2 regions of the Pseudomonas sp. MBLB4123 genome follow, and region 1 is predicted to be linked to the other one. Evidence: predicted binding sites of a transcription regulator. Region 1 holds the regulator's gene; the other holds the start of a gene.
What was found. The regulator FliA, encoded in region 1, starts transcription of late flagellar genes. The targets are predictions, from matches to a motif close to CTAAAGTTTNNNNNNNNNNNGCCGNTAA.
Positions count from the first base shown of each region.

Region 2: ACSX1C_RS09620 (flagellar protein MotY) is a predicted target of FliA. The motif match lies at 4,475-4,502, and genes of this name have one in related genera.

Region 1 covers NZ_CP196711.1:1,767,168-1,774,855, forward strand. The annotation lists gene ACSX1C_RS08165 (protein-glutamate methylesterase/protein-glutamine glutaminase) at 1-133, opposite strand, end outside; gene ACSX1C_RS08170 (chemotaxis protein CheA) at 176-2,428, opposite strand; gene ACSX1C_RS08175 (protein phosphatase CheZ) at 2,440-3,228, opposite strand; gene ACSX1C_RS08180 (chemotaxis response regulator CheY) at 3,248-3,622, opposite strand; gene fliA (RNA polymerase sigma factor FliA) at 3,849-4,595, opposite strand; gene fleN (flagellar synthesis regulator FleN) at 4,592-5,422, opposite strand; gene flhF (flagellar biosynthesis protein FlhF) at 5,537-6,838, opposite strand; gene flhA (flagellar biosynthesis protein FlhA) at 6,854-7,688, opposite strand, start outside.
Region 2 covers NZ_CP196711.1:2,069,057-2,076,744, reverse strand. The annotation lists gene ACSX1C_RS09655 (molybdopterin-dependent oxidoreductase) at 1-279, shown strand, start outside; gene grxD (Grx4 family monothiol glutaredoxin) at 412-738, shown strand; gene bfr (bacterioferritin) at 805-1,275, opposite strand; gene ACSX1C_RS09640 (bacterioferritin-associated ferredoxin) at 1,473-1,691, opposite strand; gene ACSX1C_RS09635 (peroxiredoxin) at 1,984-2,586, shown strand; gene rnt (ribonuclease T) at 2,655-3,329, opposite strand; gene pyrC (dihydroorotase) at 3,326-4,372, opposite strand; gene ACSX1C_RS09620 (flagellar protein MotY) at 4,539-5,453, shown strand; gene ACSX1C_RS09615 (argininosuccinate synthase) at 5,576-6,793, shown strand; gene gloA (lactoylglutathione lyase) at 6,901-7,293, shown strand; gene ACSX1C_RS09605 (PA3496 family putative envelope integrity protein) at 7,365-7,544, opposite strand; gene nth (endonuclease III) at 7,658-7,688, opposite strand, start outside.

The DNA of each region.
Region 1 (7,688 bases):
GGGCCTGGTCGATGGCTTCACGGCCATTGGTGGCGGTGCCGATCACCTGGATATTCGGATCGGTGGAGAGGATTTCCGAGACACGCCGGCGGAAGAAGCCGGAATCGTCCACCACCAGTACCTTGACAACCATACAAACTCCTAAGCGGCGCGCGCAGGTCGCGCCGCCAATCAATCAGATGCGCCGCGCGTAGCGCTTGAGCATGCTCGGCACGTCGAGAATCAAGGCGATGCGTCCATCGCCGGTGATGGTAGCGCCGGACATGCCCGGAGTGCCCTGAAGCATCTTGCCCAGGGGCTTGATCACCACCTCTTCCTGACCGACCAGTTGGTCGACGACGAAGCCGATGCGCTGGCTGCCCACCGTGAGAATCACCACATGCCCCTCGCCCTGCTCCTCATGGGCGGCATCACGCACCAGCCAGCGCTTGAGGTAGAACAGCGGCAACGCCTTGTCGCGCACCACCACCACCTCCTGGCCGTCGACCACGTTGGTGCGCGACAGGTCGAGGTGGAAGATCTCGTTGACGTTGACCAGCGGGAAGGCGAATGCCTGCTTGCCCAGCATCACCATCAGGGTCGGCATGATCGCCAGGGTCAGGGGCACCTTGATGACGATCTTCGAGCCCTGGCCCTTGACCGAGAACACGTTGACCGTGCCGTTGAGCTGGGAAATCTTGGTCTTCACCACGTCCATGCCGACACCGCGACCGGACACGTCGGAAATCTCGCTCTTGGTCGAGAAGCCCGGGGCGAAGATCAGGTTGTAGCACTCGAACTCGTTCAGCCGGTCGGCCGCGTCCTTGTCCAGCAGGCCCTTTTCCACGGCCTTGGCGCGCAGCACATCGGCGTCCATGCCCTTGCCGTCGTCGGAGATCGACAACAGGATGTGGTCGCCCTCCTGCTCGGCCGACAGCACCACCTTGCCGCCGCGGGCCTTGCCGGCTGCCTCGCGCTCTTCCGGGGTCTCGATGCCATGATCGACGGCGTTGCGCACCAGGTGCACCAGCGGGTCGGCCAGGGCCTCGACCAGGTTCTTGTCCAGGTCGGTCTCTTCGCCGACCAACTCCAGGTTGATCTCTTTCTTCAGGCTGCGGGCCAGGTCGCGGACCAGGCGCGGGAAGCGCCCGAAGACCTTCTTGATCGGCTGCATGCGGGTCTTCATCACCGCCGTCTGCAGGTCGGCGGTGACCACGTCGAGGTTGGACACCGCCTTGGCCATTGCCTCGTCGCCGCTGTTGGAGCCCAGGCGCACCAGGCGGTTACGCACCAGCACCAGTTCGCCGACCATGTTCATGATCTCGTCCAGGCGCGCGGTGTCGACCCGTACCGTGGTTTCCGCCTCACTGGCCGGCACCACCTTGTCGGCCGCTGCCGGCGCGGGGGTCGGCGCCTTCGCCGGCTCGGCCTTGGTCGCTGGCTTGACGCTTGCCTTGGCCGTCTCGGTGGGCTTGATCGGCGCTACCGCAGCGGCGGGCGCCTTGGCCGGGGCGCTCGGCTCGGCAAACTTGCCCTTGCCGTGCAGTTGATCGAGCAGCGCCTCGAACTCGTCGTCGGTGATCTCGTCACTGTCCGCGCGCGCTGCCGCAGCCGGGGCCTGCGCCGGCTGCACCGCCGTGGCGGCGCCCGTGGCGGGCGGAACGAACTGGCCCTTGCCATGCAGCTGATCGAGCAGCGCCTCGAACTCGTCGTCGCTGATCTCGTCAGCGCCAGGACTGGCTTCGGCAACCGCCGCCACCGGGGCCTGCACCGGCTGCGCCGCCGTGGCGGCGGCAGTGGCGGGCGGAACGAACTGGCCCTTGCCATGCAACTGATCGAGCAGTGCCTCGAACTCGTCGTCGCTGATTTCGTCCGGACCGGCCGCCGCAGAGGCTGTTTCGGCCTGGGCTTCGGCCGGCGCCCCATGCAGGGCATCGAGCAGTTGCTCGAACTCGCTGTCGGTGATGTCGCCAGTCTCGGGCGCAGCCGAGGCGGGTTCCGGCTCAGGCTCCGCCACGGCCTGGACCTGCGCCTCCGGCGCTGGCACTTCCTCGGCACCGGCCGGCTCCGCCAGGCGGGCCAGGGCCGCCAGCAGCTCCTGACTGGCCGGGGTCGGCTCGACTCGTTCGCGCACCTGGCCGAACATGCCATTGACCGCATCCAGCGCTTCCAGCACCACGTCCATCAACTCGGCGTCGACCCGTCGCTCGCCCTTGCGCAGAACGTCGAAGACGTTCTCCGCGATGTGGCAGCACTCGACCAGTTCGTTCAACTGGAGAAAGCCGGCACCGCCCTTGACGGTATGAAAGCCGCGAAAGATCGCGTTGAGCAGGCTCATATCGTCCGGGCGGCTCTCTAGCTCGACCAACTGTTCGGACAGTTGCTCGAGGATCTCCCCGGCCTCTACCAGGAAGTCCTGGAGGATCTCTTCATCGGCGCCGAAGCTCATAAAACGTGCTCCTAAAAACCTAAGCTGGATAGCAGATCGTCGACGTCGTCCTGGCTTGCGGCGACATCTTCACGCTTATCGGCATTAATCTGCGGACCTTCACCACGGGAAGGCTCTTTTTGTTGTTTTTGCTCGGCGCGTAACTGTTCGTGGTCGTGCTCGATACCGGCGAAACGGTCCACCTGGCTGGCCATCAGCACCAGTTTGAGCAGATTGCTCTCCACCTCGGTGACCAGCTGGGTGACCCGCTTGATCACCTGGCCGGTCAGGTCCTGATAGTCCTGAGCCAGCAGGATGTCGTTGAGATGGGCGGACAACTTGGCGCCATCGCGTTCGCTGCGGGCGAGGAACAACTCGATGCGCTTGGCCAGCTCGCGGAAACCATCGGCGCCCATTTCCCGGCGCATGAAACGTCCCCACTCGGCGCTCAGGGTCTGTGCCTCGCTGCCGAGGTCGTTGACCAACGGCGCGCTCTGCTCGACCAGATCCATGGTCCGGTTCGCCGCCTTCTCGGTCATCGTCACCACATAATTCAGGCGCTCGGTGGCATCGGTGATTTGCGAGACTTCCTGGGCATGGGGCACGCGCGGATCGAGTTGGAAGTTGACGATGGCGTTGTGCAACTCGCGCGTCAGCTTGCCGACTTCGTGGTACAGGCCACGGTCGCGGGTTTTATTGAGTTCATTGATCAGCTGCACCGCTTCGCCAAAGTTGCCTTGATCCAGGCTGTCGACCAATTGGCGCGCGTTTAACTTCAGGCTCGACTCGAGGTCGGCCTGCGGGGAATCTTCGTGTTCCATAGCACCCTCGCGGCAGACATCAGCCGTTGACCCGCTCGAAAATCTTCTCGATCTTTTCTTTCAGCACCTGGGCCGTGAACGGCTTGACCACATAGCCATTCACCCCGGCTTGCGCGGCCTCGATGATCTGGTCGCGCTTGGCCTCGGCGGTGACCATCAGTACCGGCAGGTGCTTGAGCCGCTCGTCCGCCCGTACCGCGCGGAGCAGGTCGATCCCGGTCATGCCCGGCATGTTCCAGTCGGTCACCAGAAAATCGAAACTGCCGCTGTGCAACATCGGCAGGGCGGTGGTGCCGTCGTCGGCCTCCGCGGTATTGGTGAACCCCAGATCACGCAGGAGGTTCTTGATGATCCGGCGCATCGTTGAAAAGTCATCAACGATGAGGATTTTCATGTTCTTGTCCAAGTCGACCTCCGTACAGTCCTAAACGCAGCCAGCCTCTGGCTGCGCCCTTAATCGTGAAACCGGCCTGACAGGCCGTTGCAAAACCATTGCGATCAGCTGCGCCACGTTGCAATCAGGTAGGTGTTACTCGCTCACCTACAGGCCGTACAGGCCGTAATGCGCCTTATCTGACCCTCGTCCGCTACGTTTCCCAACGACCCGCTAATCTAGCTGTTCAGCGCGTGCGCCATTCGCTCAGCCGCGCACGCAGGCGTGCGGCGCACTGGCTGTGGATCTGGCTAACGCGCGACTCGCTGACCCCCAGCACCTCGCCGATCTCCTTGAGATTCAGCTCTTCGTCGTAATACAGCGCCAACACCAGTCGTTCGCGCTCCGGCAAGTTGGCGATGGCATCGGCCAGCGCCGCCTGGAAGCGCTCATCTTCCAGGCCACGAGAAGGTTCTTGGTGAGTGGCATTGGCGTCTTCGCACAGCCCCCCGTGCTCGCCGTCCTGCAACAGGTCGTCGAAGCTGAACAGGCGGCTGCCCAAAGTGTCGCCAAGAATGCCGTAGTAATCCTCGAGACTCAATTGGAGTTCGGCCGCAACCTCGTGATCTTTAGCGTCACGACCGGTTCTGGCCTCAATTACTCGGATCGCATCGCTGACCATGCGGCTGTTGCGGTGTACCGAACGCGGCGCCCAATCGCCCTTGCGCACCTCATCGAGCATCGAACCGCGAATGCGAATGCCGGCGAATGTCTCGAAGCTCGCGCCCTTGCTGGAGTCGTATTTCTTCGAGGCCTCGAGCAAACCGATCATGCCGGCCTGGATCAGATCGTCCACCTGCACGCTGGCCGGCAGGCGCGCCAGCAAGTGGTAGGCGATGCGCTTGACCAGGGGCGCATAGCGCTCGATCAACTGATACTGGGACTCTTGTCCTTGCGCCTTGCTGTACATACGAAGTCCGGAAGCTGCTGTCATACCGCCGAGTCCGCGGTCGGTTGCTGCACCAAGCGCTCGACGAAAAACTCCAGATGACCGCGCGGATTGGCCGGTAGCGGCCAGGCATCGACCTTCTGCGCGATCGCCTTGAACGCCAGGGCGCACCTGGAGCGTGGATAGGCGTCATAGACCGCGCGCTGCTTCTGCACGGCCTTGCGCACCGACTCGTCGTAGGGCACCGCGCCGACATACTGCAGGGCGACGTCGAGGAAACGATCGGTGACCTTGGTCAGTTTGGCAAAAAGATTGCGCCCCTCCTGTGGACTGTGCGCCATATTGGCCAGTACACGAAAGCGGCTCATGCCGTAGTCGCGATTGAGCAACTTGATCAGCGCGTAGGCGTCGGTGATCGAGGTCGGCTCGTCGCACACCACCACCAGCACCTCCTGGGCCGCGCGGACGAAGCTGACCACCGAGTCGCCGATGCCGGCGGCGGTGTCGATGATCAACACGTCGAGGTTGTCGCTGATGTCGCTGAAGGCCTGGATCAGGCCGGCATGCTGCAGGGGCGAGAGCTGCACCATGCTCTGCGTGCCCGAGGCGGCCGGAACGATGCGGATGCCGCCGGGGCCCTGCAGGATCACGTCGCGCAGGTCGCACTCGCCGCTGATCACATCGGCCAGGGTGCGCTTGGCGGTGAGGCCGAGCAGGACGTCGATGTTGGCCAGTCCCAGGTCGGCGTCCATCAACATGACCCGCCGGCCGACATCGGCCAGCGCCAGGGCCAGATTCACCGACACGTTGGTCTTGCCGACACCACCCTTGCCGCCGGTCACCGCGATCACCTGTACGGGATGCATACCCATGTTCTCTACACACCTTGTCTAACGTCGACGGGAGCCGCTTGGCTAAGCGTACCCCGCCAATCCGGCATGAGGTCAACCTGCGCCTCGTGCCACTGAGTCATCGCCGCGGCGCCGTCAACCGGCACGGCGCGTCGGCTGCTGATAGAGGCCGGCGAACAGCTCCGCCATCGCCTCCTCGCTTGGATCTTCCGCACTCTGCAGCCCGACGGCCCGGCTCACCAACTGATGGCTGCGCGGTACCTGCAGATCATCCGGGATACGCGGACCATCGGCCACATAGGCTACCGGCAGGCGCTGACCTATCGCCAGCCCCATGACCTCGCCCAGGCTGGCGGCCTCGTCCAGCTTGGTCAGGATGCAACCGGCCAGACCACAACGCTTGTAGCTATGGTAGGCGGCTTTGAGTACCTGGCTCTGGCTGGTGGCGGCCATGACCAGGTAGTTCCTGGACTTGATCCCGCGGCTGGCCAGGGCCTCCAGCTGCATGCGCAGCGCCGGGTCGTTGGCCGGCAGGCCGGCCGTGTCGATCAGCACCAGGCGCTTCTTCGCCAGAGGTGCCAGGGCCTGGGTCAGCGATTGGCCGGGATCGACCAGGGTGACCGGCACGCCGAGGATGCGGCCGAGGGTCTTGACCTGCTCCTGGGCGCCGATGCGGTAACTGTCCAGGCTGACCAGGGCGAGGCTCTGGGCGCCGTGCTTGAGCACATAACGCGCCGCCAGCTTGGCCAGGGTGGTGGTCTTGCCCATGCCGGCCGGGCCGACCAGGGCGATCACCCCGCCCTCCTCCAGCGGCTCTTGCTTGGGGGTCTGAATGGCGCGAGCCAGGTGGGCCAGGAGCATGCGCCAGGCCTGCCGGGGCTCGGCGACATTGGTCACCCGCTCGAGCAGCACCCGGGCCAGCTCGGCCGGCAGGCCCATGCGCTGCAGGCGGCGCCAGAGGCTGGCCTGCTGCGGACGGCGGCTCTGCATCTGGCCCCAGGCGATCGAGCCGAGCTGTACTTCGATCAGCTCGCGCAGGCCGTGCAGCTCGAAGCGCATGGCCTCGAGGGCACGCTGATCGCTGGCCGCAGGCAGCGCCGGTTGCGGCTTGCCGAGCACGGCGGCGAGGCTGTCGGCCGGCACCTCGGGGGCCGCGCCAAACAGTTGGCGGTCCTTGCCCTCGTCGGCCTGCGCCCGGGTGGTCAACTCGGCCTGGGCGGAGGCGATGCGCGACTGGGTCTTGCGCAGCTCGGCCTCCAGCGCCGGATTGGGCTGGCGCGCAGGCGCGGCGGGAATCTGGTAGTCCAGCGCGGCGGTCAACTCGACACCGCCGGCCACCCGGCGATTGCCGATGATCGAGGCATCCGCGCCCAGCTCATCGCGGACCAGCTTCATGGCTTGACGCATATCGGCGGCGAAAAAGCGTTTGACCTGCATGGCCTGTGACCTCGGTTAGTTCTGCCCCACCGTCGCGACGATGGTGACCTGCTTGTTGTCCGGGATTTCCTGGTAGGCCAGCACGTGCATGTTCGGCACTGCCAGCCGCGCGAACCGCGAGAGCATCGCCCGGACCGGACCGGCCACCAGCAGTATCACCGGCTTGCCGAGCATCTCCTGGCGCTGCGCCGCTTCCACCAGGGAACGCTGCAGCTTCTCGGCCATGCCCGGTTCCAGGAGGATGCCATCCTCGGAGCCTTGCCCGGCCTTCTGCAAACTATTGAGCAATATCTGTTCCAACCTGGGTTCCAGGGTGATCACAGGCAGCTCCGGCTCTAGTCCCACGATGCTTTGCACGATCGCGCGGGCCAAGGCCACGCGCACCGCCGCCACCATCGCGGCGGGATCTTGACTCTTGGCCGCGACGTTGGCCATGGCCTCGGCGATGGTGCGGATGTCGCGCACCGGCACCTGCTCCTGCAGCAACGCCTGCAGCACCTTGAGCAGGGTCGACAGCGACACCAGACCCGGCACCAGCTCCTCGGCCAGCTTCGGCGAGCTCTTGGCCAGCAACTGCAGCAGCTGCTGCACTTCCTCATGGCCGAGCAGCTCATGGGCATGCTTGTGCAGCACCTGGTTGAGGTGGGTGGCGACCACCGTACTGGCGTCCACCACGGTGTAGCCGAGCGATTGCGCCTGGTCGCGCTGACTGGCGTCGATCCACACCGCCTCCAGACCGAACGCCGGATCCTTGGCGGCCACGCCGTTGAGGGTGCCGAACACCTGCCCGGGGTTGATCGCCAGCTCGCGATCCGGATACACCTCGGCCTCGGCCACGCTGACCCCCATC
Region 2 (7,688 bases), 300 kb from region 1:
GCGGACCTGGACCGGCGTGGTATCGCCGACGGCCAGCGCGTGCGCGTGCGCTCGCGGGTCGGGGTCGTCGAGGTGGAGGTGGCGGCCAGCGAGGAGATGATGCCCGGGGTGGTCAGCCTGCCCCATGGCTGGGGCCATGCCCGCCCCGGGGTTCGACTGGGCATTGCCTGCGAGCAGCCGGGCGTCAGCGTCAACGACCTGACCGACGAGCGCCTGCTCGATGCCTTGTCCGGTAATGTGGCGCTCAACGGCGTGCCGGTGGCGGTCACGGCCGCCTGATGAGCCGCTCCGAGGGGCGCTTGGCGTCTCTTGGGGCCGGGGCCGGCAAGGCCGAGCATTGCGCTCGGCTTTTGGTTACAATGCCGCCACCGTGACGACCCCGAGTCGCAAAGCCAAGTCCTGAGGTGCCCTATGGATATCATCGAAACCATCAAAGAGCAGATCGCCAACAACACCGTTCTGCTGTACATGAAAGGCTCGCCGAATGCTCCGCAGTGCGGCTTTTCTTCCCGCGCCGCGCAAGTGGTGATGGCCTGTGGCGAGAAGTTCGCCTATGTCGACATCCTGCAGAATCCGGAAATCCGCGCCAACCTGCCCAAGTACGCCAACTGGCCGACTTTCCCGCAGCTGTGGGTCGATGGCGAGCTGGTCGGCGGCAGCGATATCATGGCCGAGATGTTCGAGAAGGGCGAGCTGCAGACCCTGATCAAGAACGCGGTGCAGAAGGCCGACGCTTAAGTTGGTTCTGCAGCACAAAAAAACCCGCCATGGCGGGTTTTTTTGTGGGTGCCGTGCCGATACGGCTTATTCGTCCATCTGCGATTGCAGGTAGTTCTCCATGCCGACTTTGTCGATCAGGCTGAGCTGGGTCTCCAGCCAGTCGATATGGTCTTCTTCCGAGCAGAGGATCTCTTCGAGCAGTTCACGGCTGGCGTAGTCGCCGATACTCTCGCAGTAGGCGATCGCTTCCTTCAGATCGATATGCGCCTTGTGTTCGATCTTCAGATCGCACTCGAGCATCTCCTTGGTGTTTTCGCCGATCAGGATCTTGCCCAGGTCTTGCAGGTTTGGCAGGCCTTCGAGAAAGAGGATGCGCTTGATCAGCTTGTCCGCATGCTTCATCTCGTCGATGGACTCGTGATACTCGTGCTCGCCGAGTTTTTTCAGACCCCAGTCCTCGTACATGCGGGCATGCAGGAAGTACTGATTGATCGCAACCAGCTCGTTGCCGAGGATCTTGTTCAGATGTTGGATGACCTTCTTGTCGCCTTTCATGTCCGAGCCTGCCTTTGAGGGAAGTCAATTTAAAATTCTGGGCTGGCAAATAGCGACTGTCAAACTTAAGTGTTTGAAAGATATATAAAAGTAAATATGAATACGAACGCTTAAGCTCCGCATCTGAGCGCTCGAGCATTGAATTGCCGGCATAAAAAAACCGGACAGGGGTCCGGTTTGTTATTCGCTGTGCCCGGTCAGGCCGCGGCGAAACTCGCGGGGTAGGCCAGGGCCGCCTGGCTGTTCTGCACGTCGCTCAGGGTCTCGCGTACCACCTGCTTGGCCAGGCAGGCGCATTTGCCGCACTGGCTGGCGACGCCGAGGGTCGTGCGCACCTCGCGGTAGCTGCAACACCCGCCATAGATCGCGTCGCGGATCTGGTGGTCGGTGACTCCTTCGCAGAGGCAGACATACATAGTCGGGTCCGTCACATGGCAGTGGTTCGATATGCAAAGATACTAATGTTAATGAGAATGCGTGTCAAAGACCTCTTGGTTCGTTCGGGGCGGATTTTCCCGGAAGCGGATAAACGGTCGCGTCGGGGCGGCGACGGGGCGCCGATGGCGGGGGCAAAAAGCGGTGGGCGCTGCTCAAAACCGAGGTGTATCATGGGCGGCCCAGGTGTGCGAGCCGAGTCACCGGGCGGGCGTCTAGCAGACCCAGGATCAAGCAGGCTCGCACCTGACCCATCACTTCAGGAGATATCGAATGAGCGTACTCGTAGGCAAGCAAGCCCCGGACTTCAACGTCGCTGCCGTACTGGGCAACGGCGAAATCGTCGACAGCTTCAGCCTGTCCTCGGCGATCAAGGGCAAATACGGCCTGGTGTTCTTCTATCCGCTGGACTTCACCTTCGTTTGCCCGTCCGAGCTGATCGCCCTGGATCATCGCATCCCCGAGTTCCAGGCACGCAATGTCGAAGTGATCGGTGTGTCCATCGACTCCCACTTCACCCATAACGCCTGGCGCAACACCCCGGTCGACAAGGGCGGCATCGGCCCGGTCAAGTACACCCTGGCGGCCGACATCAACCACGAGATCTGCAAGGCCTACGACGTCGAGTCCGAAGGCGGCGTGGCCTTCCGTGGCGCCTTCCTGATCGACAAGAACGGCGTGGTCCGTTCGCAGATCGTCAACGACCTGCCGTTGGGCCGCAACATGGACGAGCTGCTGCGTCTGGTCGATGCCCTGCAGTTCACCGAGGAGCACGGCGAAGTCTGCCCGGCCAACTGGAAGAAGGGCGACAAGGGCATGACCGCCTCGCCGGAAGGCGTGGCCAAGTACCTGGCCGAGAACGCCGCCAACCTGTAAGGCGCGCTCGTTGCACGAAAAACCCGGCCTAGGCCGGGTTTTTTGCTGTTGGGGGTGTCATCGCGGGGTCAGTCGTCGTAGTCCATCCAGCCGCCCATTTCCTTCCAGCGGTTGACGATGCCGCAGAACAGTTCTGCGGTCTTCTCGGTGTCGTAGCGCGCCGAGTGGGCTTCCTTGCCGTCGAACTCGATGCCGGCCGCCTGGCAGGCCTTGGCCAGCACGGTCTGGCCGTAGGCCAGGCCGGCCAGGGTGGCCGTGTCGAAGCTGGAGAAGGGGTGGAAGGGGTTGCGCTTGATGCCGGTGCGGGCCACGGCGGCGTTGAGGAAGCCCAGGTCGAAATTGCTGTTGTGGCCGACCAGAATCGCCCGCTTGCAGCCGTTGGCCTTCAGCGACTTGCGCAGACCGCGGAAGATCTCGTTCAGCGCATGCTCCTCGCTGACCGCCATACGCAGCGGGTGGTCCAGCTTGATGCCGGTGAACTCCAGGGCCGCCTGCTCGATGTTGGCGCCCTCGAACGGCTCGATGCGGAAGAAGTGGGTGTGGTCCGGATAGAGGAAGCCGCCTTCGTCCATGCCGACGGTGGTCGCGGCGATCTCCAGCAGGGCGTCGGTGGCACAGTTGAAACCGCCGGTCTCGACATCCACGACCACCGGCAGGTAGCCGCGAAAGCGTGCCGCCATGGGGTGGCGCGCGGCGGACGGGGTGCTGCTCTCGATTTCGTCGTCGTACAGGTCTTCGCTCACGCCTGTTCCTCCAGTACGCGCCAGCGCAGGGTCTCGCCGGCGCGCAGGGGAATCACGGTCTGGTCGCCGAAGGGCAGGCTGGCCGGGGCGCTCCACGCCTCACGGACCAGGGTGATGGTCTCGCGGTTGCGCGGCAGGCCGTAGAAGTCGGGACCATGCAGGCTGGCGAAGCCCTCCAGCTTGTCCAGCGCATTGCGCTGCTCGAAGGCCTCGGCGTACAGCTCGAGGGCCGCATAGGCGGTGTAGCAGCCGGCGCAGCCGCAGGCGGCCTCCTTGGCATGCTTGGCGTGGGGCGCCGAGTCGGTGCCGAGGAAGAACTTGCGACTGCCGCTGGTGGCGGCGTCGAGCAGGGCCTCCTGATGCACATTGCGCTTGAGGATGGGCAGGCAATAGAAGTGCGGGCGGATGCCGCCGACCAGCATGTGGTTGCGGTTGTACAGCAGGTGGTGGGCGGTGATGGTGGCGCCGACGTTGGCCGGGGCGGCCTCGACGAACTGCACGGCATCGCGGGTGGTGATGTGTTCGAACACCACCTTCAGGCTCGGGAAGCGTTCGACCACCCGGCGCAAATGCTCGTCGATGAAGGCCTTCTCGCGGTCGAACACGTCGATCTCGCTACGGGTCACCTCGCCGTGCACCAGCAGTGGCAGACCGACCTCGGCCATGGCTTCCAGAGCCGGGAAGATCTTGTCGATGCTGGTCACGCCGGAGTCGGAATTGGTGGTGGCGCCGGCCGGATACAGCTTGGCCGCGTGGACGAAGCCCGAGGCCTTGGCCGTGCGCACGTCGGAGGCCGAGGTCAGGTCGGTGAGGTAGAGCACCATCAGCGGCTCGAAGCGGCTTGCGGCCGGGCGCGCCGCGAGGATGCGCTGGCGGTAGGCCTCGGCTTCGTCGGTGTTGCGCACCGGCGGTACCAGGTTCGGCATGATGATGGCGCGGGCGAAGGTGCGCGCGACATCGGCGACGGTGTGCGGCAGCACGGCGCCGTCGCGCAGGTGGATGTGCCAGTCGTCGGGACGCAGCAGGGTGAGGCGGTCGGTCATGGAGGGCTTCCGGGCGGGCAGAACGTGCCTGGAATGCTACCGGAAAAGCCCCGCCAGGGCACGTCGGGCCGATGCCTGGGGCGGTGCTGGGCAACGCCGCGGCTTAAGTTTTCCCGCGGGCCACCGATACCCCGGTTGAACGCCGAAATTCCCCGTGGAGCCCGCCGTGCGCCAGTCCTGCCTAGCCCTGTTCAGCCTGCTCGCCAGTTTGCCGGCGTTCGGCATCAGCTTTCAGACCCGTCTGGAGCAGGTCGAATGGCGAGTCGAGGGTGACCGGTTCGAGTGCCGCCTGTCGCAGCCCATCACCGATTTCGGCGCCGGCCAGTTCGTCCGCCGCGCCGGCGAGCAGGCGATCTTCCGCCTGCAGGTCCGCGAGCGCTGGCTGGGCAGCGGTTCGGCCACCCTGCTGGCGGCGGCGGCGCCCTGGCAGCCGGGGCGCGGCGATATCAACCTGGGTTCGGTCAGCATCGCCGCCGGCGAGGTGCCGTTCAACAGCTCGCAGTACCAGGCCGGGCGCCTGCTCAGCGGCCTGCTCGAGGGGCGCAGCCCGCTGGTGCGCCACCGTACCCTGCAGGGCGGCGAGCGCCTGGAGGTGCGCCTGCTGCCGGTCAGGTTCCGTCAGGCCTACGACGACTACCTGGCCTGCGCCGCCAAACTGCTGCCGGTCAACTTCGAGCAGGTGCGCCAGACTCAGGTCGGGTTCCCCGGCGGCGGCGTCGACCTGGAGCCGCAGGCTCAGGCCAAGCTGGACATCATCCTGACCTTGCTCAAGGCCGACCCCAGCGTCAATCGCATCCAGCTCGACGGCCATGCCGACAACAGCGGCAACCGCCTGACCAACCGTGACCTGTCGCGTCGGCGGGCCCTGGCGGTGCAGGCCTACCTCGAGGCCAACGGGGTGCCGAGCGAACAGATCAGCGTTCGCTTTCATGGCGAACGCTATCCGCTGGTGCCCAACAGCAACACGGCCAACCGGGCGAAGAATCGACGGGTCGGCATTCGCCTGGAGCGGGTGCCACCGGCGCCGGCGGCGGAAGCCGCACCGGAGGCCGCCGCGGCGACGCCCCCAGCCGCATCCTGAGCCGTCGCACGGCGGCAAGTCGCTGTCGCCTCGTCGTCACAAGCTGTCGCGCCCCTGTAAATTGGTCGCCGGGGTCAGTAGAATCACGGGTTTTCCCGAACAACCCCGTGGAGTTGATTGGCATGGCCGACGTAAACAAGGTGGTCCTGGCGTATTCCGGTGGCCTGGACACTTCGGTGATCCTCAAGTGGCTGCAAGATACCTATAACTGCGAAGTGGTGACCTTCACCGCGGACCTCGGCCAGGGGGAAGAAGTCGAGCCGGCGCGCGCCAAGGCCCAGGCCATGGGCGTCAAGGAAATCTACATCGACGACCTGCGCGAAGAGTTCGTGCGTGACTTCGTCTACCCGATGTTCCGCGCCAACACCGTCTACGAAGGCGAATACCTGCTGGGCACTTCCATCGCCCGCCCGCTGATCGCCAAGCGCCTGATCGAGATCGCCAACGAGACCGGCGCCGACGCCATCTCCCACGGCGCCACCGGCAAGGGCAACGACCAGGTGCGTTTCGAGCTGGGCGCCTACGCCCTCAAGCCGGGTGTCAAGGTGATCGCGCCGTGGCGCGAGTGGGACCTGATGTCCCGCGAGAAGCTGATGGACTACGCCGCGAAGCACGAGATCCCGATCGAGCGCCACGGCAAGAAGAAGTCGCCGTACTCCATGGACGCCAACCTGCTGCACATCTCCTACGAGGGCGGTGTGCTGGAGGACACCTGGACCGAGCACGAAGAAGACATGTGGCGCTGGACCAAGTCGCCGGAAGCGGCGCCGGATACCCCGACCTACATCGAGCTGACCTACCGCGCCGGCGACATCGTCGCCATCGACGGCAAGGACATGACCCCGGCCACCGTGCTGGCCGAGCTGAACCGCATCGGCGGCGAGAACGGCATCGGTCGCCTGGACATAGTCGAGAACCGCTTCGTCGGCATGAAGTCGCGCGGCTGCTACGAGACCCCCGGCGGCACCATCATGCTCAAGGCGCACCGCGCCATCGAGTCGATCACCCTGGACCGCGAAGTGGCCCACCTGAAAGACGAGCTGATGCCCAAGTACGCCAGCCTGATCTACAACGGCTTCTGGTGGAGCCCGGAGCGCGTCATGCTGCAGCAGATGATCGACGCCTCCCAGGCCAACGTGAACGGCGTGGTGCGCCTGAAGCTGTACAAGGGCAACGTCGTGGTGGTCGGCCGCAAGTCCGACGACTCGCTGTTCGACGCCAACATCGCCACCTTCGAGGACGATGCCGGCGCCTACAATCAGCAGGACGCGGCGGGCTTCATCAAGCTCAACGCGCTGCGCATGCGCATCGCCGCGAACAAGGGGCGTACCCTGCTGTAACGGCAGTCGCCCTGCGGCCAGCCATGGCCAGACGTCACACGACCCCGGCCCAGGCCGGGGTCGTGCTTTCTACGCCGCCACAAGCGGCCTGCAAGGAGGAATTACCGATGAGATTGCTGCATACCATGCTGCGCGTCGGCGACCTGGACAAGTCCATCGCCTTCTATACCGAGGTGCTGGGCATGACCCTGTTGCGCCGCAAGGATTACCCGGAAGGGCAGTTCACCCTGGCCTTCGTCGGCTATGGCGACGAGGCGCACAACAGCGTGATCGAGCTGACCCACAACTGGGGGGTGGACAGCTACGAGCTGGGCAGCGGCTACGGCCATATCGCCCTGGAGGTGGAGGATGTCTATAAGGCCTGCGAGGACATCCGTGCCCGCGGCGGCCTTATCGTCCGCGAGCCGGGGCCGATGAAGCACGGCAGCAGCATCCTGGCCTTCGTCGAGGACCCGGACGGCTACCGCATCGAGCTGCTGTCGCCGACGCGCAACGACTGAGCCTCGCGCGGGTCGAAAAATGCAAAAGCCCCGCTTCGGCGGGGCTTTTTCATGTCTGGGCGGCGCGGCAGCTACAGATCGAAATCGTATTCGGCCAGCTGCTTGTGCAGGCGTCGCTCCTCGAGGAAGTTGTCGATGATGCGCCGCTTGGTCAGGTTGGTCTTGGCGACTTCGACGGGGGCTTCGGCATCGTCCGAATCGTCTGCGACGAAATCGTCGTCGAGCTCGAGGTCTTCTTTGGCAGTGCTCATGGGCTTTCACTCCAGCTTGGCTACGGGGGGCCATTTGCGCACCTTATAGCCGCAAAACCGGGGCGGGTAAAAAAGATTTTTTCAATCAGAAGACGGGATTTTTCACCGAAAGATCAATCGTCGGAAGTCTTGTGCTTGTACTCG